Regions from separate parts of the Mesorhizobium sp. M0106 genome, predicted to be linked through region 3. Evidence: predicted binding sites of a transcription regulator. Region 3 holds the regulator's gene; each other region holds the start of a gene.
What was found. Region 3 encodes LexA, which represses DNA repair genes until DNA is damaged. Its sites were predicted from a motif close to TGTTCNNNNTGTGTTCNG; they were not measured.
Positions count from the first base shown of each region.

Region 1 (5,190 bases), on a different contig from region 3:
GGCCGAAAGCCGGCAGGCCGATGATCATCGCGGTGTAGCCGGCAAGCGCCGCGCCATAGGCTTCCGGATTGCGTAGCAGCGACGAGACCAGCGAGCAGATGCCGATCCAGACGGCAAGAACTGCAACCAGCAACCAGGGGTTGGCATCGAAAACAGTGGTAATCCCGATCGCCGCCAGCGCGCCGGCAAGCGTGCCGAGGAGACGATAAAACCCCTTCGCCAGCACCATGCCGGCGACCGGCTGTGCGACGATGAACACCGTCATCATCGCCCATTGCGGGTGGTCGAGCTTCAGCGCATAGGCGGCCAAAATCGCGATGAGGCCGGCCGAAACGGTGCGCAGGGCAAAGATCCAGTCCGAGCGCGTCGGCCGTGTCAGGCCAGCGATCCGCGTGCCGATATCGTCCTTCAGCCGCGCCCAGGTCAATGGCTCGTCTCCAGCTCAGAAGGCCAAGCTAGCGGCGGGAGCTCAGATATCCAGCACTTCCGTCTCGGCGAATTCCGCGCGTTCCTGGATGAACCGGAAACGGGCCTCGGGCTTGGTCCCCATCAATGCGTCGACCGCATCCTTGGTCGCTGCCTCGGCATCGATAACGTCGACCCTGAGCAGCGTGCGCTTTTTCGGGTCCATGGTGGTTTCCTTGAGCTGGGCGGCCATCATTTCGCCCAGCCCCTTGAAGCGGCCGATTTCGACCTTGCCGCGCCCGGTGAATTCGGTGCGCAGGAGTTCGTCCTTGTGTGCATCGTTGCGGGCATAGGCGACCTTGCCGCCTTGCCGGATCGAATACAGCGGCGGCACCGCCAGATAGAGATGGCCGCCGCGGACCAGGCTTGGCATCTCCTGATAGAAAAAGGTGATCAGCAGCGAGGCGATATGGGCGCCGTCGACGTCGGCATCGGTCATGATGATGACCCGATCGTAGCGCAGGTCCTCGTCGCGGTATCTCGAGCGCGTTCCGCAGCCAAGCGCCTGGATGAGGTCGGATATCTGCTGGTTGGCGGCAAGCTTGTCGTTGCCGGCGCTGGCGACGTTGAGGATCTTGCCGCGCAGAGGCAGCACCGCCTGGCTGGCGCGGTCGCGCGCCTGCTTTGCCGAACCGCCGGCCGAATCGCCCTCGACGATGAACAGCTCGGCACCGGCGGCGGCATTCTGCGTGCAGTCGGCGAGCTTGCCGGGCAGGCGCAGCTTGCGCACCGCACTCTTGCGCGACACTTCCTTTTCCTGGCGGCGGCGCACCCGCTCGTCGGCGCGCGCGATCACCCATTCGAGCAGTTTCGAAGCTTCCTGCGGATTGTCGGCCAGCCAATGGTCGAACGGGTCGCGGATAGCGCTTTCGACGATGCGGATCGCCTCGATCGTCGCCAACCTGTCCTTGGTCTGGCCGACGAATTCCGGTTCGCGGATGAACACCGACAGCATGCCTGCCGCCGAGATCATCACATCCTCGGAAGTGACGATCGAGGCGCGCTTGTTGCCGACCAGGTCGGCATAAGCGCGCAAGCCGCGCGTCAGGACGTTGCGGAAGCCGGCCTCATGCGTGCCGCCCTCCGCGGTCGGGATGGTGTTGCAATAGGAATTGATAAAACCGTCGCCGCCGAACCAGGTCACCGCCCATTCGAGCGAACCGTGACCGCCCTGCTTCTCGCTCTTGCCGGCAAACATTTCACGGGTCACCTGGAATTCGTCGCCGAGCGAGGCTTTCAGATAGTCCTTGAGGCCGCCCGGAAAATGGAATTCTGCCTTGGCCGGCGTCGTGTCCTTTTCCTTGATCAGCGAGGGATCGCAGGTCCAGCGGATTTCGACACCGCCGAACAGATAGGCCTTTGACCGCGCCATGCGGTAGAGCCGCGCCGGCTCGAAAGCAGCACCCTTGCCGAAAATCTGCTCGTCTGGATGGAAGCGGATCTTCGTGCCGCGGCGGTTGTGCACCTCGCCGAGCTGCTCCAGGCCGGTCACCGGAACGCCTCGCGAGAAGCGCTGGCGATAGAGCTTGCGCCCAATCGCGACCTCGACCTCGAGATGGTCGGACAGCGCGTTGACCACGGAAACGCCGACACCGTGCAGGCCGCCGGACGTCTCGTAAACCTTGCTGTCGAACTTGCCGCCTGAATGCAGCGTCGTCATGATGAGTTCGAGCGCCGGCTTCTTGAATTTCGGGTGCGGATCGACCGGAATGCCGCGGCCGTTGTCGGTTACGGACAGGTATCCGTCGGCGGAAAGCTCGACATCGATGAAGGTCGCATGGCCGGCGACCGCCTCGTCCATCGAATTGTCGATGACCTCGGCGAACAGATGGTGCATCGCCTTGTCGTCGGTGCCGCCAATGTACATGCCCGGGCGGCGGCGCACCGGCTCCAGCCCCTCCAGCACTTCGATATCGGCGGCACTGTAGCTCTCGCTGGCGTCGCGGGGCGCCGGCCGCTTCGCCGCCTGCACCAGCGGGTCGGCCGGGCGCGCGGCGGCGCGAGCCGGTTGCGGCTGCTTGTCCAATTTGGCGAAAAGATCGTTATTGTCGTCCATGCCGGTCCTGGATTCCGATGCTGCGAATCACCACCCGATACTGCCACGCTTTTTGTGGGCAGGCGACGGAGGTTCCTGTTACGTTCGAGGATAGGGCCTCTTACTGCAAAACCATTCGACAGCCAAGCGGCGGAAATGGGGTCGAGGGTGGAGCATCGACGCTTTGTAAACCTTGTCCGAAGGTTACGCCGCAAGGTTGGCTGAAAAACGATATCCGCGAACTGTCGCTGACCTAGAATGCAGTGGAACCTTCAAGAGGCTGTCGCTTAAGCATGTTGGATTACAGTTCGCTCCTGCTCGCGGCGGCGCTGTCGGGCACGTGCCTTAGCATCACCATGTTTGCGATCTGGTTCACCGCGCCAAAGGCACGCTTTGTGCTGACGGTGGCCTGCGGCATTCTCGTGCTGGTCGCACATGTCGTGTTGTTCTGGCATTACACCAGGGATCCAAGCGCCTGGCTTTGCCAGATCGTGCTTGTGCTTCTCAGCCTCGGCTTCCTGATCATCTGCCTGTCGGCTATGCAATATCTCGGCACAGGCGACTACAGGCGCGCCATCTTGCCGACCTTGGTTGCGATGGCTGTTTGCGCGGGCGCGACGTATCTCGGGTTTGATGGTGTCGGCTTTATTGTCACCTACGCGACGGTAACGGCGCTGCTCTCGCTCATCGGGGCGATGTTCTGGATTGAGGGTGGTCACGATCGCCGGATATTGCTGGTCGTCTCGTTCCTGAGCGGCGTCTGTGCGCTGTCGTTCGGACTTTGCGGCGCGGTCCTGCTGGTCACGGGCCAATGGGTGCTCGGTGTAGCACCGGACAATTGGGCCGAGCGGGTGAATTCCGTCGTGGCCGTCGCCTGCATGACCGGGCTCGGCGCATTGACGCTCTCCCTGCATCATTTGCAGGCGCAGATCGAATTGAAGGCCGAGACGATGACCGATCCATTGACCGGGCTGATGAATCGGCGGGCGTTGACGGCACTCTACGGCGAGCGGGTCTTCGGTCCGTTCATGTCCGTTGCCATGTTCGACCTCGACCATTTCAAGAGGACGAACGACGTATTTGGTCACCCGGTCGGCGACCAGGTTCTGTGCCGCTTTGCCGCCATCATCAGGAAATACGCCCGGACCGGCGTCGACGCCTTCCGGTTGGGCGGCGAGGAATTCGTGCTCGTCATGTCGCGGATGACGGAAGAGAAGGCCTATGACATTGCGAGCAAGATCAGCGTCGCCTTCGGCACGGAAGTCGTGGCCACCCAGCTCGGTCCGTTGCGAAGCACAGTCAGCGGCGGCATCGGCTTTGGCGGAACAAACGGCACCGGTCTCGACGATGTGCTGGCCGAAGCCGACGCAGCACTCTATGCGGCAAAGCGCGCCGGGCGAAATCGCGTCGTCGTCCGGGACCGGGCGAGCAAGGCCGACGGGCCGGCCTTGCGTTCTGCCTGATTGAGGTTTCTATCTTCTTGTTAGACCCATGATCTTGTCCGAAAACCGGATTCCACTTTTCGGGATCATGATCTATTCCGCCGCACCCAGATATTCCGACAGCGGCGGGCAGGAGCAGACAAGGTTGCGGTCGCCGGCGACATTGTCGATGCGCGACACCGGCGGCCAGTATTTTGCCGCCGTGTCGGCATCGCCGGCGGGGTAGGCCGCCTCCAGGCGCGAATAGGGATGGGTCCACTGGCCGGCCAACGCCTCGGCGGCGGTGTGCGGCGCATTGACTAGAGGATTGTCGGCCAACGGCCATTCGCCCTTCGCCACCTTGGCTGCCTCGCCGGCTATGGCGATCATCGCCTCGCAGAAGCGATCCAGCTCGCGCTTGGGCTCGGACTCGGTCGGCTCCACCATCAGTGTGCCGGCCACCGGGAACGACATGGTCGGTGCATGGAAACCATAGTCGATCAGCCGCTTGGCGATATCGTCGACGCTGATGCCGGCGCTGTCTTTGAGCGCGCGGGTGTCGAGGATGCATTCATGCGCAACGCGTCCGTTGCGCCCTTTGTAAAGCAGGGGGAAATGCTCGCCGAGCCGCGTCGCCACATAGTTGGCGGAGATGATCGCCGTCTCGGTCGCCTGCTTCAGGCCGGAAGCGCCCATCATACGAATATACATCCAGGTGATCGGCAGGATGGAGGCACTGCCGAACGGTGCCGCCGCCACGGCATGGGCCGAGCCTTCGGTGACGTGGCCGGGCAGATATGGCTCCAGATGCGCCTTGACGCCGATCGGGCCGACACCGGGGCCGCCGCCGCCATGCGGGATGCAGAAGGTCTTGTGCAGGTTCATGTGGCAGACATCGGCGCCGATATCGCCGGGACGGGCGAGGCCGACCAGCGCGTTGAGATTGGCGCCGTCGAAATAGACCTGGCCGCCATGGCTGTGGACGAGGGCACAAAGGTCGCGCGCGCCTTCCTCGAAGACGCCATGCGTCGAAGGGTAGGTGAACATCAGCGCCGCGAGGTTGTGCGCATGCTCGGCCGCCTTGGCCTGCAGGTCGGCCATGTCGATATTGCCGTCCTCGGTGCAGCGCACGACGACGACGCTCATGCCAGCCATGGCCGCACTTGCCGGATTGGTGCCATGCGCCGAGGACGGGATCAGGCAGATGGTGCGATGGCCTTCGCCGCGCGACAGATGATAGCCGCGAATGGCGAGCAGCCCGGCATATTC
Region 1 is NZ_JAMYUA010000020.1:20,837-26,026, reverse strand. It holds gene NKJ55_RS19835 (FUSC family protein) at 1-427, opposite strand, end outside; gene parE (DNA topoisomerase IV subunit B) at 470-2,521, opposite strand; gene NKJ55_RS19825 (GGDEF domain-containing protein) at 2,794-3,963, shown strand; gene gcvP (aminomethyl-transferring glycine dehydrogenase) at 4,036-5,190, opposite strand, start outside.
Region 1: parE (DNA topoisomerase IV subunit B) is a predicted target of LexA. The motif match lies at 2,592-2,609, and genes of this name have one in related genera.

Region 2 (5,190 bases), on a different contig from region 3:
CGACAACAATTCGCGCGACCTGACGGCGCTCCGAGCCCGCGCCGCCGGCGCCATCGTGGTGCGCGAGCCGCGCCAGGGCAAAGGCAATGTCGTGCGCCGCATGTTCGCCGACATCGAGGCCGACATCTACCTGATGGCCGACGGCGACGGCACCTATGCGCCGGAGGACGCGCCACAACTGATCAACACGCTGCTGACCGAGCGCTCCGACATGGTGGTGGGCACCAGGCGCGGCGTCGTCAACGACGCCGGCAGGACAGGCCACGCCTTCGGCAACCGCATCTTCAACAGCCTCTACAAACGTTTGTTCGGCTCGGACTTTACCGATATCTTCTCGGGTTACCGCGCCTTCACCAGGCGCTTCGTCAAGAGTTTTCCCGCCGTTTCCGGCGGTTTCGAGATCGAGACCGAAATGTCGGTGCACGCCTCGCAGCTCAAATTGCCGGTCAGCGAGATCGGACTCGACTATGGCCGCCGGCCGGAAGGCTCCTCGTCGAAGCTGTCGACCTTTCGCGACGGCGCGAAGATCCTGTGGATGTTCGCCATGCTGATGAAGGAGACGCAGCCGCTGCGTTTCTTCGGCGCTTTTTCGGTGTTCTTCCTGGCATCAAGCCTGTTTCTGATGGCGCCGGTGCTGATCGAGTTCGCCGAAACCGGGCTTGTGCCGCGCATGCCGACGTGGGTGCTGTCGGTCGGGCTGCTGCTGCTGTCGATGCTGGCGGCGGTGACCGGGGTAATCCTCGATTCGGTGTCGCGCGGCCGGGCCGAGCAGAAGCGCATCTTCTATCTGTCGATGCCTTCCGGCCGCGTCGAACGCGAACGCGCAAGTGCGCTCGCGACTTTGAAGACCGGACCGCGCAAGACCCCGCGGGCGGCTTAGAGCCCTAAATGGGACGCCTCGCCCGCTTCATTGTCGCCGGCGGCATCGGCTTCGTCGCCGACGCGGCGGCGCTTTGGCTGGTGTTGGCGATAGCGCCGCTTGGCCCCTTCGCGGCTCGCATCATCTCGATCGGTTTTGCCCTGTCCGTCACCTGGCTGATCAACCGCCATCTGACCTTCTCGCCTTCCAGCCGCGGCGTCGCGCAAGAGGGCGCCCGCTATGGCGGCGTCGGCATTGCCACCAGCGTCGTCAATTATCTCGTCTATTGCGCCATGCTGTTCGCACTGCCGATGGTGTCGCCGCTCATAGCCCTTGCGGTCGCCTCGCTGGTCGCCATGGCACTGTCCTTCCTCGGCTATTCCAAGCTGGTCTTCGACCGCTGAGAACTATCGCGTCGAGGTCTGCGCCAAGCGAAGCGCAGCCTCATCGTGACCTTGGCCGATTGGCAGAAGCCGCCGATTTCCTTATATCGCTGTCGTCGATGCATCGGCCCGAAAATCGGAATCGATTTTCGGAAAGCACGATGCATGGATTCAAAAAATGTTGGAGCGTACTTTGTGCGTCCAAGTGGATCGCTCCAAGTGCGCCGGAGAGCTGCCATGCCCCTGAAAGTCGCCGTCCAGATGGACCACATCTCCACCGTGTCGGTAGCCGGCGACACGTCGTTTGCGCTGTCGCTGGAGGCGCAGCGGCGCGGCCACCAGTTGTTCCACTACACGCCCGACCGGCTGTCGCTGCGCGACGGCAAGGTGTTTGCCCGTATCGAGGCGATGCAGGTTCGCGACGAGAAGGGCAATCATTATTCGCTGGGCGAAGAAGTCCGCACCGATCTTTCGGAGATGGACGTCATCCTTTTGCGGCAGGATCCACCCTTCGACATGAATTACATCACCACCACGCATATCCTCGAGCGCATCCATCCGAAGACCCTCGTGGTCAACGACCCTGCCTGGGTGCGCAACAGCCCGGAAAAGATCTTCGTCACTGAATTTCCCGACCTGATGCCGGACACGCTGATCACCAAGGACCCGCTCGAGGTCGCAGCCTTCCGCAAGGAGTTCGGCGATATCATCGTCAAACCGCTCTACGGCAATGGCGGCGCCGGCATCTTCCACCTGCACGAGGCCGACCGCAACCTCGCCTCGCTGCTCGAAATGTTCGGCCAGTTGTTCCGCGAACCCTACATCGTGCAGCGCTACCTCAAGGAGGTGCGGGCTGGCGACAAGCGCATCATCCTGATTGACGGCGAGCCTGTCGGCGCCATCAACCGCGTGCCGGCCGAGCACGATTCGCGCTCCAACATGCATGTCGGCGGCCGCGCCGAAAAAACCGAATTGACGGAACGCGAACGCGAGATCTGCGCCCGCATCGGTCCCGCGCTGAAGGAGCGCGGCTTCATCCTCGTCGGCATCGACGTCATCGGCGACTACATGACCGAGATCAACGTGACCTCACCGACCGGCATACGCGAAGTGCAGCGCTTCGGCGGCGCCGACATCGCCAGCCTGTTCTGGGATGCCGTCGAGGAGAAGCGCAACTAGCCTCGCTTCGCGAGCGGCCGCGTTGCAAACCATTGCAGCCGTTGCGCTCAGCTGTTCCCCAAATGTTCTTGCCTTCGCCGGAAATCTGTGGTTGTCTCGGGTGACGCCTTCGCGGCATGATCGCAAAGGCTTGGGGCAAAAGCCTGCATCCGGGGTGAAGACATGGTGGCGCGGGTTCGCACGGTTGCTTTCCAGGGCATCGAGGCCGTGCCGGTCGACGTGCAGGTGATGATCGCGCCGGGCAAGGTCAACATGCACATCGTCGGGCTGGCCGACAAGGCTGTAGCCGAAAGCCGCGAGCGGGTGCAGGCAGCACTTCATGCATCCGGCCTGTCGATGCCGTCGAAGAAGGTCACCGTCAATCTGGCGCCGGCCGACCTGCCCAAGGAAGGCAGCCATTACGATCTGCCGATCGCCCTCGGTCTGATGGCGGCGCTCGGCGCCATTCCGGGCGACATGCTGGCCGGCTATGTCGTGCTTGGCGAATTGTCGCTCGACGGCACCATCGCCGCGGTGGCTGGCGCGCTGCCGGCGGCGATCGGTGCCAACGCCGAAGGCAAGGGCTTGATCTGCCCGTTCGCCTGCGGGCCGGAAGCGGCCTGGGCCGGCAAGGATTTCGACATACTGGCGCCGCGCAGCCTGATCGCCATCGCCAATCATTTTCGCGGCACGCAGGTTCTGTCGCGGCCGGAAGCCGGCATCCATGCCTCGGCGCGCGACCTGCCCGACCTTGCCGACATCAAGGGCCAGGAGACCGCCAAGCGGGCGCTGGAGGTGGCGGCGGCCGGCGGCCACAATCTTCTGATGGTCGGACCGCCGGGGTCGGGAAAGTCGATGCTGGCGCAGCGGCTGCCGTCGATCCTGCCGCCGCTGGCACCCAGGGAATTGCTCGAAGTCTCGATGATCGCCTCGGTGGCCGGAGAACTCGGCGAAGGAAAACTCACAGACCGGCGGCCGTTCCGCGCGCCGCACCATTCGGCCTCGATGGCGGCGATGGTCGGCGGCGGCCTGCGCGTGCGGCCGGGCGAGGCCTCGCTTGCCCATCACGGCGTGCTGTTCCTCGACGAGTTTCCCGAATTCTCGCCGCAGGCGCTCGATGCGTTGCGCCAGCCGCTCGAGACCGGCGACTGCATGATCGCCCGGGCCAATCATCGCGTCACCTACCCGGCGCGTATCCAGCTGGTCGCGGCGATGAACCCGTGCCGCTGCGGCATGGCCGGCGAGCCTGGCTATCGCTGCCTGCGCGGCGACCGCTGCCGCACCGACTACCAGGCGCGCATTTCCGGCCCGCTGCTCGATCGCATCGATCTCAGGATCGAGGTGCCGGCGGTCTCGGCCAGCGATCTGATCCGGCCGGACCGGGCGGAGAAAAGTGCCGCCGTCGCACTACGTGTTGCCCGCGCCCGTACGATCCAGCGAGAGCGCTTCGAGCGGCTCGGCGCGACCTCCGCCACCACCAACGCGCATTGCTCGCCGTCAGTCATCGAGGAGATCGCCATGCCCGACGCCGCCGGCCTGTCGCTGCTGAGGGATGCCAGCGAAAAGCTCGGCTTTTCCGCACGAGCTTATCACCGCGTCTTGAAGGTGGCGCGGACCCTGGCCGATCTCGAGACCAGCGAGACGGTCGGCCGCATCCATCTGGCCGAAGCGATTTCCTACCGCATGAGCTCGGAACGGATGGCACAGGCGGCGTGACGTTCCCCTCCCCCTTGAGGGGAGGGTGGCCGCGAAGCGGCCGGGTGGGGTCGCCGGTGAGACGCTCGGCCTGTCGCATTTCGAAACCGACCGAGGTGCGGAGCGTTGCGATGCTCCTCCTAAGGCGCACCGTCAGAATTGGGTTGGCGCACTGCGTTGGCGACCCCACCCGGCCCTTCGGGCCACCCTCCCCTCAAGGGGGAGGGGGACGCCGGCGCTTACCCTTGGCCGGCGTGCATCGTGCTTTCGGTTCAGCCGTTATCCCGCGCCTTCAGCTCCAGCCGCCGTGCGTGCAGCACCGGCTCGGTGTAGCCGTTGGGTTGCACGCGCCCCTTGAAGACCAGGTCGCAGGCGGCGAGGAAGGCGATGGACTTGTCGAAATCCGGCGCCATCGGCCGGTAGAGCGGATCGCCTTGGTTCTGGCGGTCGACGATCGCCGCCATGCGTTTCATCGTCTCCATGACCTGCTCGGGCGTGCAGACGCGGTGATGGAGCCAGTTGGCGATGTGCTGCGAGGAGATGCGCAGCGTGGCGCGGTCCTCCATCAGACCGACGTCGTTTATGTCAGGCACTTTCGAACAGCCGACGCCCTGGTCGATCCAGCGCACGACATAGCCCAGAATGCCTTGCGCATTGTTGTCGAGTTCCTTCTGGATGTCTTCTGGCGACCAGTTCGGCCGCACAGCGACCGGCACCGACAAGATGTCGTCGAGTTTTGCCTTGGGCCGGCTCTTCAGCGCCGCTTGCACGGCATGGACGTCGACCTTGTGATAATGGGTGGCGTGCAGCGTCGCCGCCGTCGGCGACGGCACCCAGGCGGTGTTGGCGCCGGCCTTGGGATGCGCGATTTTCTCGGCCAGCATCGCCGCCATAAGGTCGGGCATCGCCCACATGCCTTTGCCTATCTGGGCGTGGCCGGCCAACCCACATTCCAGCCCGATGTCGACGTTCCAGGCTTCGTAGGCGGCGATCCAGGCGGCCTGCTTCATGTCGCCCTTGCGGATCATCGGGCCGGCTTCCATCGAGGTGTGGATCTCGTCGCCGGTGCGATCGAGGAAGCCGGTGTTGATGAAG
Region 2 is NZ_JAMYUA010000006.1:222,119-227,308, forward strand. It holds gene NKJ55_RS09255 (glycosyltransferase) at 1-880, shown strand, start outside; gene NKJ55_RS09260 (GtrA family protein) at 889-1,263, shown strand; gene gshB (glutathione synthase) at 1,480-2,421, shown strand; gene NKJ55_RS09270 (YifB family Mg chelatase-like AAA ATPase) at 2,584-4,116, shown strand; gene NKJ55_RS09275 (malate synthase G) at 4,368-5,190, opposite strand, start outside.
Region 2: NKJ55_RS09270 (YifB family Mg chelatase-like AAA ATPase) is a predicted target of LexA. The motif match lies at 2,474-2,491, and genes of this name have one in related genera.

Region 3 (5,190 bases):
GTCGTCGCCAGCCTCACGATTCCAGCTCTCGCATCAATCTCAAGTGACAGCTGCTTTGATGGCGAAGCGCGCATCCCTCCACGCACCGGTGCGCAGGATGTCCTCAAGCACTTTGACGGCCTGCCAGACATCGGCATAGCCAACATAGAGCGGGGTGAAGCCGAAGCGCATGGTCGATGGCGCGCGAAAATCGCCGATCACGCCACGTTCGATCAGCGCGCGCATGACCTGGTAGCCATGCTCATGCATGAATGAAATCTGGCTGCCGCGTTTTTCCCCATCGCGCGTGCTTTCGAGCGTGAGCCCGTAAGTGCCGCACTTTGCCTCGACAAGCTCGATGAACAGATCCGCCAGCGCGATGCTCTTCTTGCGCACCGCCGTCATGTCGACATCGTTCCAGATGTCGAGCGCGCCCTTCAGCGTGCGCATCGACAGCACCGGCTGGGTGCCGCACAGAAACCGGCGGATGCCGGTGCCGGCCGCATAGCCTGGCTCGAAGGCGAAGGGCCGTGCATGGCCCCACCAGCCGGTGAGCGGCTGCTGGATGTCGGAAAGATGCCGCTCAGCCGCATAGATGAAGGCAGGCGCGCCCGGGCCGCCATTCAGATATTTGTAGGTGCAGCCAACGGCAAAATCGGCGTTTGCCTTGTCGAGCTCGACTGGCATCGCGCCGGCGGTGTGGCAGAGATCCCAGACGATCATCGCCCCGGCTTCCTGAGCCCTGCGCGTCAGCGCCGGCATGTCGCGCAGTTCGCCCGACTTGTAGTTGACGTGGTTGACCAGCACCACGGCGGTGCGTTCGTCGATCAGCTCTTCGATGCTCGGCGCGTCGACCCCCGAGAGGCGCAGCAGCGTATCTTTTCGCGTCGAAACCACACCCTCAGCCATGTAGAGGTCCGTCGGAAAACTATCGCCCTCGGCGACGATGACCTGCCGCTCCGGTCGCATGGCCATGGCGGCGTGCAGCAGCTTGTAGATGTTGACCGATGTCGTGTCGCAGACCACCGTCTGGCCGGCCGCGGCACCGATCAGGCGCCCGAGCTGGTCGCCAAGTTCAAGCGGCATGTTGAACCAGCCGGCCGTGTTCCATGCGCGGATGAGATCATGCGACCATTCTTCGGTCGCGGCCTTGCGCAGTTCATCGAAAGCGGCACGTGAAGCAGCTCCTAGCGAATTGCCGTCGAGATAGACCACTCCTTGCGGCAATACAAAGCGGTCGCGCATCGCGCGCAGCGGATCCGCGGCATCCATCGCCTTTATGGCCACGAGATCGGGAATTCCTGTCATGATTTGTCTGCTCCCCCAAGATCCAACGCAACGCCCGACACGCGTCGACTGTTCTTCCATTCCCTGGTTGCGCGCAGCAAGGCTCCACCGGCGAGAAGCAGCCTGACCAGGCGGTGGAAACCGGGGACTTAACCCGAGGTTGGCGTTTTGAGTTCGTTTCGTTCACGGTGCATCGACCAAACCGCACAGTCGATAGGGGTTCACTTCCGTGCCCTTTGCCGACCGACGGCCGATGTCAATGTGGCCTCCGGGAAGCCAGAAGGGCGCAAACGAAAGCAGAATCAAGGCGATGAGGCTCGCGGCGGTGAAAATACGGTACCCCGGTAGGGACGTCGTTTGTTTCCCGAGCCTTAACGCATTCATTAAACTTTAAACAGTTGCGGAACACAACTGGAACAGATAGTGTTTGTTCTGGGTTTGTTTTTCTGATTCTGTTGGGGGTCGCTATGCTGACACGCAAACAACACGAACTGCTTATGTTCATCCACGAAAGGTTGAAGGAAAGCGGTATCCCGCCTTCCTTCGACGAGATGAAGGAAGCGCTCGACCTGGCTTCCAAATCCGGAATCCACCGGCTGATTACGGCGCTGGAGGAGCGCGGCTTCATTCGCCGTTTGCCCAACCGGGCCCGTGCGCTGGAGGTGCTGCGCCTGCCTGACTCGATCGCCCCCGGCCTCAATGCGGCACGCAAGTTCTCGCCGAGTGTCATCCAGGGCAGTCTTGGGCAAGGCGGTCCTCGGCAAGGCAAGCCGACATCGTCGCGCGTGCCCGCAGCCGGAAATGACGACGATGTCGTCGCCGCCGTTTCGATCCCGGTGATGGGCCGCATCGCCGCCGGTGTGCCGATCGACGCCATCCAGCACCAGACGCATTCGATTTCGGTGCCGCCGGATATGATCATGGGCGGCGAGCATTATGCGCTCGAGGTCAAAGGCGATTCGATGATCGAGGCCGGCATTTTCGACGGCGACACGGTGATCATCCGCAATGCCGATACGGCGAGCCCCGGTGAGATCGTGGTGGCACTGGTCGACGAGGAGGAAGCGACGCTGAAGCGGTTCCGCCGCAAGGGCGCCTCGATCGCCCTGGAAGCCGCCAATCCGGCCTACGAGACGCGCATCTTCGGACCAGACAGGGTCAAGGTGCAGGGCAAGCTCGTCGGACTGATCCGCCGCTACTGAGCCCCGCCCTTGGCGCCGGCTTTGGGGTTGTCGGCCCTGCGGTATGGTGGCAGGCCCCGTGCCGCGCGTGAAAATTTCCGCTGCACGTGCCAGGGCCGGTATGATTTTTCGACCGCGAAACGGATTTCGGCGCGCGTTGCCGCTTGTGGATCGAAGTAGACGGCGGCACTTCCCGCGCGCGCCAGTTGCCGTTTGGTGACGACGAGGACCAGCCGGTCGTAGTAGCAGGGGTTATGCGCGGTGGCGTCGTCGATGACGATCAAGCTGGCAAAGGCGCAGGCTGGCCGCGCAGTATCGCGGTCCTTGGCTTGCGCGATGATCGCGCCGGATGGATGCCTGGCAAGGCAGAGGCCGTCCGTGCAAATGAACGGCATGCCCGGCGGTAGGTCGGCCGGATCGGCAATGTCGAATTGCGGGTCGTTCTTTGCAGGTGTTTCCGGCGCGACGATAGTCTCTGATGTGAGCGCGCGTTTCCAGTTGTCGATGGTGAACTCATTCGGGCGTGCCCGGTTGACCGCGAGTTCACCGCTGCCGATCGGCAGCGCGACCAGCCGTGCGTCCTCCGAGACCAATACGTCGGGTATGCGTGTCTGCGTTGTCGTCAGCAAGCCGGCGAGCGCAAAAGGAAGTGCCGCCAGCCGCAACCAGGTCGTCGCCATGCTGGCAATGACGAGGGCGATCGTCACCAGAAGGACGGATCTCAGCGAAATCAGCCCGACCGCATCGATCGGCGAGCGCTCCGAGATCCACCCGGACAGGGCGATCATCGCCGTCAGCCCCTTGCCCATGACATAGAGGAAAGGGCCATCCGCACCGAACGGCATCGCCAGCGCGCTGAGAACGGCGAAGGGCATGACGACCAGTGAGACGATGGGCATGATGGCCAGATTGGCGAACAGGCTGAGCGGCGCCACGCGCTGGAAATGCCATATGGCGAAAAGCGCCGTGGCGCTCCCTGCAATGATCGAGGTCATCGCCAGACCGCACATGCCCAGCAGGACCTTTCGAGTGGCAAAGCGTAGCGGCGACAGCCGCGGCGGCGGCATGGTGGCCCTGCCGGCGCGGTAATCGGACCAGCCTGCATAGGCGCCGACAAGGGCCGCCGTCGCGGCGAAGGACATCTGGAAACTCGGACCGACCACCTCGTGCGGCGACACCAGGATGACCGCGATGGCCGAGATCGCCAGGTTGCGCATGGTGAGCGCGGCCCGGTCGAACAGCACGGCGATAAGCATCACCGCCAGCATGATGAAGCTGCGTTCGGCCGCCACGACAATGCCGGAAAAGACGAGGTAGGCCGCAATCGAAAAAAGCGCGGCGGCCGCGGCATATTTCTTGACCGGCCGTCGCGATGAGAAATCGGGAAACAGCGCAAAGGCACCCCGCAGCAGCGCCATGATGGTGCCGGCGACCAACGCCATATGTAGCCCCGAGATGGAGATGATGTGGTAGATGCCGGTGCGCCGCATCGCTTCGTTGATCTCCTCGGGAATGCCGGCGCGCACGCCGACGATCAGCGCAGCAGCAATCTCGCCCTCGGCACCGCCGATGCGGCTGCGGATATGGTCGGCGATGGATTCGCGCGCGTCTTCGATCGCGGAAGAAAGCTGCGCGCCAAGCGGCATGCTGCCCGACGACACGACTTTCGGATTGCCGAGAAAAAAGCCGCTGCCGCCGATACCGGCGAAATAGCTGTCGAAGGAGAAATCATAGCTGTCGGGCCGCACCGGGCCGGTCGGCGGCAGCAGCCGCACATAGCCGGTGATCTCGGAACCGGCGGTCAGCTCAGCCGGTATCTTCATCGCCGAAACGCGGACCCGTTCCGGCATGTAGCGCAGTGTCGGCCTGGCCGTTGAGATCACATCGATTGTCAGCCTGATGCGGCCGCTTGCCATGGGCTCGTACGATACGACGCGACCCGTCAGCCGCGTCGAGATTTCGGAGCCGAGCATATGCATTCCGACACGCCATGTCTCGAACTTGGCGGCAAGTACGCCAAGCGCGCAGAGCAGCGCCACCATGAAGCACAGGCGCGTCCTGGGCCATGACCGCGAGACGACGGCACAAAGGGCCGCGAGGAGCGCGATTGCGATCGGCTGTGGAAAGGCCGGCTCCACCGACAGCCCGAAATATACGACCACCCCGCATGCGAGGAACACCGGCACCAGCAGGAAGGCAATGCCGCGGTCAAGTTCCAGGCCGGCTGCCGTGGTTACGCTGTTGCGGATACGGGACGGTGACGGGAGGCGGAAACGCCTGGGCAGGCGTACGATGGGCTCGCCCGCGGGCACGAGAACCGCTGCTCGGTCGCTGGCCGGCAGCGACGGAGCATCGAAGCGCGGAGCAGGTAGCAATGCCGGTGCCGGCAGGACAGGCGGGGGAGCGGCAAACAGCAAGCGTTCGCTGACGCCGCTGCCAACGTCCTCGCCCTCGCCCGTACCACGGCCTCGCACAGCCATCGGGTCTGCCCCTTGCGCCCTCGACCTCCTATGCTACATGAACGCGCAACGCGCGAAAGTCCGCAAACCCACTTCCTTCGCCCGCCTGAGAGTTCCATGCCCGATAAGGTCGTCACCCGTTTTGCCCCCTCGCCCACCGGCTACCTGCACATCGGCGGCGCGCGGACGGCGCTGTTCAACTGGCTGTATGCCAAGCACACAGGCGGCACGATGCTGCTGCGCATCGAGGACACCGACCGCGAGCGCTCCACCGATGCGGCAAG
Region 3 is NZ_JAMYUA010000003.1:180,050-185,239, reverse strand. It holds gene kynU (kynureninase) at 40-1,287, opposite strand; gene lexA (transcriptional repressor LexA) at 1,734-2,468, shown strand; gene NKJ55_RS04400 (ComEC/Rec2 family competence protein) at 2,462-4,927, opposite strand; gene gltX (glutamate--tRNA ligase) at 5,024-5,190, shown strand, end outside.

Region 4 (5,190 bases), on a different contig from region 3:
ACCGTCTGGCCAAGGATTGACCGTCGTCCCCCTCGCGGCCGAGCCAGTGAACGCCGAGGCCAGCATCCGGGCGTCGCATGCGCACGCCAAGATAAATCTCGCGCTGCACGTCACTGGCCAGCGCGCCGACGGTTATCACACGATCGAAAGCCTGGCTGTGTTCACGCGCTTCGGCGACCGCATCGAAACGGAACTTGCCGACAGCGATGGGTTTTCCGTGTCCGGCAAATACGCCTCCGCAGCGCCCGCCGACGACAATAATCTGGTGGTGAGAGCGCGCGATGCACTGCGGCGCGAGGCCGGTCCCCAGCACGCATCGGCTGTCGCCATCAGGCTCGAAAAGAACCTGCCGGTCGCGTCCGGTGTCGGCGGCGGGTCGAGCGATGCGGCGGCTGTGCTGCGCGCCCTGGTCCAGACCTGGGGACTTGATGTCGGCGATGCCGAACTGGCGCGGATCGGCCTGTCGCTCGGCGCCGACGTGCCGATGTGCCTCGCAGCCAAGCCGCTGATAGCCCGCGGCATCGGTGACGAGCTGACGCTCGTGCCGGGTTTCCCGGCGCTGGGTCTGGTGCTCGTCAATCCCGGCACTGCCGTCTCGACGGCCGACGTGTTCGAGGCGCTTGGCCGCCGCGACAATGCGGGGCTGCCGCCGCTGCCGCGCATTGTCGACTTCCACAGCATCCGCAACTGGCTGGAGATCACCCGCAACGACCTCGAGCCTGCGGCGCGCGCAATCCAGCCCGCGATCGGCAAGGCGCTTTCCGTGCTCAACAAGGCCGGAGCCGGTTTTGCCAGGATGTCCGGTTCAGGCGCCACCTGCTTCGGGCTGTTCGAGACCGGCAATGTGGCCAAGCGCGCGGCCGTCGATATCCGCGGCCGCCATCCCGACTGGTTTGTCGCGGCGACGCGAAGCGTGACATCGGAGGCTGATGCCCATGGCCAGGATTGACGAGAGCCGCCCCTTCGTTCCCGTGCGCATCGCGGTACTGACCGTTTCCGATACGCGCAGCCTCGCCGACGACAAATCCGGGCAGACGCTGGCCGACCGCATTGCCGAGGCCGGCCATGTCCTGGCCGCCCGCGACATCGTCACCGACGACCGCGACAAGATCCGCGACAAGGTCCTGGGTTGGTCAAGGGACGAAGCGATTGATGTCGTCATCACCACCGGCGGCACCGGCTTTACCGGCCGCGACGTGACGCCGGAAGCGCTGGAGCCGATCTTCGAAAAGCGCATGGACGGCTTTTCCGAAGTGTTCCACTGCATCTCCTACGACAAGATCGGCACTTCGACGATCCAGAGCCGGGCAACCGGCGGCGTCGTCAACGCCACCTTCGTTTTCGTGCTGCCGGGCTCGCCCGGCGCCTGCAAGGACGCCTGGGACGGCATCTTGAAGCCGCAGCTCGACTATCGGCACATGCCCTGCAACTTCGTCGAGATCATGCCGCGGCTGGACGAGCATTTGCGGCGCGGCTGAGACGAACCGAGGTATCAGCCAAGCGACCTCGGTTTAGCGAATGACCGGCTCGCCGTGAAAACGCCGGCGCGACGGCGGCGACACGCCGAAGCCAACCTCCATCATCAGCCGCGGCGTGCGCGTCGGCACGGTGCCCATATGGAAGCCGAACGGATCCTCGACAAAGCCGAGGCCGGCCGGCCCGGTCAGCGTGACCGGGCTCTGCTCGCCGTAGACGCCCAGCACCTCTTCCGCCGAATGGCCGACCAGCAGCGTCAGCTGATGCTTCAGGATGCGGCGGTTATGGGAGCCGCGGACATAGACATGCGGCCCAGTGTCGGCGTCGACCGGCACCAGGTAGAAAAAGAACTTCAGCATGCGCCAGTCGTCGAGGTCGAAATGGTATTTGCCGAGCGAGGCCATGTTCTTGTCGGCGTCCGAGACGCCACCGGTCGGAAAGCTCCACCAGACGCGGGTCGTGATCAGCTTGGCCTGGCTGCCGAGATAGTGCGCTGCGATATCGAGAAGCAGCGGATCGCGCTGCACGGCGACCGCAGCGTTGCAGTCGAGGACCCGTTCGAAATAGTGACCGCTGAGCAGCGGGCGGCCGAAATGCTTTTCGGCATCGGCGTGTTTTTCGGGCAGGAATTCCAGCCGGCGGTCGAAATTGCCGAAGCATGGCGTGCGCTCGGCGAAGCGGGCGATCTCCTCATGGATGGCGGCCGGCAGCATCAGGCCCGAATAGAGCCCCTCGGTGCGCAGCGCGCCGACGACGGCATCGCGGTCGACGCCGGCGAACATCGTTTCACCGACATTGCGCGCCGGCGGAACGGGCTTTGCACCGCGCCAGTGCAGCCGCCGCGCCGGCATGGTGCGGGCCAGCATGAACATCGGCAGCCATGCCGGATTCTCGCGAAGGTCGGAAAGATAGGTCGGGATGCGGGCGGCGATGCGGCGCAGCGTGCCGCCGTTTCGTGCGATCGCCTCGAGGCTTGCAGCGCCGGACTTGTCAGGGCTTGAAAGGGTCATCGGGGTCCTCAAAATGTCGATGGAACAGCATCGACGTTAGTCGTCGCCGCTCCGGCACACCCCAAACCCTATTCGCCCATATCGCCGGGAATGGTAACCCCCGGCCAGATTTTGTGCAATGCACAATAAACGACGACCCGCCAGAAAATGTGCTTGGGCGGAGTTCCCATAACCGGGACGGTAAGCTGTCACTTCCGCGGCGCGACCCAGATCTCGGCGTGGAGCCTCCTGGTCGCCAGGCCGCGGGCGATCGCTTCGGCGCTGCGGGCATTCTTCGACAGCGCGGCGGCCTGACGCTTGCTGATCACCAGGCCTTCGGCGAGAGCGCGATTTCCGGCAAAGACGCGCGACAGGAACGGCGCGCGGCTGCCGCGTGCCCGCGAGAACCGCGCCGCCATGGTTTGCCTCGCCGTATGGGCGACGACCTCGTCGATCCAGCCCTCTCCCAGCCGCGCTCCCGGTTCGAGCAAAAGCAGCCAGTCGCCCTTGGCCTGCCTGATGCCGGCGGCGATGCCGCCGCTGACATAGTGGCAGCCGGCATGTTCGGCGACGCGGTGCGTCTGATCGGTCGAGCCGGTGTCGCAGACGAGAACGTCGCGCACCACGCCTTCGACCGCGCCGCCGATCAGCGAGGCGAGCGTGCGGGCAAGGCCCTCCTCGTCATTCAGGGTTTCGATCAGGACGCTGAGCATGTTTAGCCGAATAGCGGAAAGCGGTGGGCAGCGCCAGTTTTTGCGGCGCGCCGCGAGAAAGTTCTTGCTTTGTTCTCATCAATGCGATAGGAATACATTCATGAGCAGAGCGATTCGACAGCGGGCGGACAGTCCCTGGGAAAGGGCCAAAATGGAACAGATCGTGCGTGCCGACATTGCCGCCTTCGGCGCTGGCAGGGCCGAGATGGCGAATGCGATGATCGAGCAGAGCGGCATGCGCGTCCGTCCCGACCGCAATCGCGGCAGGTCGGCGGGCATCAATCCGTCCGGCCGTTTCGAGCCGGTCAGCCGGCACGTGTTCGACGACGGCTGGAATTCGCTGGAGGAGCTGCCGCCCTTCAAGACCGAGGTACAGGTCGAGAAGCCGCGCACCATCATCACCCGCAACGAATCGCCCGATATCTCCTTCGACCGCTCGATCAATCCCTATCGCGGCTGCGAACATGGCTGCGTCTATTGTTTCGCGCGGCCGACGCACAGCTTCATGGGGCTGTCGCCGGGGCTGGATTTCGAATCGAAGCTGTTTGCCAAGCCGGATGCGGCGCGGCTGCTCGACAAGGAATTGTCCAGGGATAATTACCAGCCGCGCACCATCGCCATCGGCACCAACACCGATCCCTATCAGCCGATCGAGAAGCAATACCGGATCATGCGCGAGATCCTCGAAGTGCTGGAGGCGCGCGGGCACCCGGTCGGCATCGTCACCAAATCGGCGCTGGTGACGCGTGACATCGACATTCTGTCGCGCATGGCCGAACGCGGGCTGGCCAAGGTGGCGTTGTCGGTGACGACGCTCGACCGCATGCTGGCGCGCACCATGGAGCCACGCGCGTCGATGCCGACCAAGCGGCTGGAGGCGATCAGGCAGCTTTCGGACGCCGGCATACCGGCCTCGGTGATGGTCGCGCCGATCATCCCCGGACTGACCGACCCGGAAATGGAGCGCATCCTCGATTCGGCGCAGGCAGCGGGCGCGCGTGAAGCCGGCTATGTGCTGCTGCGCCTGCCGCTGGAGGTCGCGCCAATCTTCAAGGACTGGCTGCTGCGCCATTATCCCGACCGCTATCGCCACGTCATGTCGCTGATCCGGTCGATGCGCGACGGCAAGGACTACGATTCGGAATGGGGCAAGCGCATGAAAGGCTCCGGCCCGTATGCCTGGCAGATCGGCCGGCGCTTCGAGATCGCCGCCAAACGGCTCGGCCTCAATGCCGAGCGGCGCTCGCTCAGGACCGACCAGTTCGTCCCCGCCGCCAAGGCGACCGAGCAGCTGATGCTGCTGTGACAAAGCGTCTCGCGCCAGCCGCTTGAAGCGGCCGCAGCAGGCGAAAAATCCCGTCCGGCCTGTCTTGTCCCCGGGCTTGCAGACGGTAGCCCCTCCTGGTCCGGTGCCCCGCCCGACCCAGAGGGGACTTGCGGAGAATCGGAGCCGATGCGAACCTCGCCGCACCATGGCTCGCCCGCGTTCCGATTCTCCGCTTCTCTTCGAAATCGTCGAGAAACCCGACTTCTCGTTCGAGACGAGGGCGATGGCCGAAGGCCTTTGGCCGGTGGCGGGGATGGACGAGGCCGGCCGCGGCCCGCTCGCCGGGCCGGTGGTGGCGGCAGCGGTGGTGCTCGATCCCGCCAACATCCCCGACGGCCTCGACGATTCCAAGCGGCTGACGCATTTGCAGCGTGAGGCGCTGTTCCTGAAAATCCTCGGCTCCGCGCTCGCCGTATCGATGGCGTCGGTCAGCGCCGAAGGCATCGATGCCTCCAATATCCTCAAGGCCAGCCTGGAGGCGATGCGCCGTGCCGTGGCCGGCCTGTCAATCCGGCCGAAGCTGGCATTGGCCGACGGCCGCGACGTGCCGCCCGGCCTGCCCTGCGAGGGAAAAGCACTGATCAAGGGCGACCAGCGCTCGCAGTCGATCGCCGCAGCCTCGATCGTCGCCAAGGTGATGCGCGACCGCATGATGTGCGGCTGCGGCAGCCATCATGCGCATTAC
Region 4 is NZ_JAMYUA010000008.1:186,327-191,516, forward strand. It holds gene NKJ55_RS11090 (membrane protein) at 1-20, shown strand, start outside; gene NKJ55_RS11095 (4-(cytidine 5'-diphospho)-2-C-methyl-D-erythritol kinase) at 47-949, shown strand; gene moaB (molybdenum cofactor biosynthesis protein B) at 936-1,478, shown strand; gene NKJ55_RS11105 (phytanoyl-CoA dioxygenase family protein) at 1,512-2,486, opposite strand; gene NKJ55_RS11110 (glycosyltransferase) at 2,675-3,178, opposite strand; gene NKJ55_RS11115 (PA0069 family radical SAM protein) at 3,330-4,484, shown strand; gene rnhB (ribonuclease HII) at 4,651-5,190, shown strand, end outside.
Region 4: NKJ55_RS11115 (PA0069 family radical SAM protein) is a predicted target of LexA. The motif match lies at 3,238-3,255, and genes of this name have one in related genera.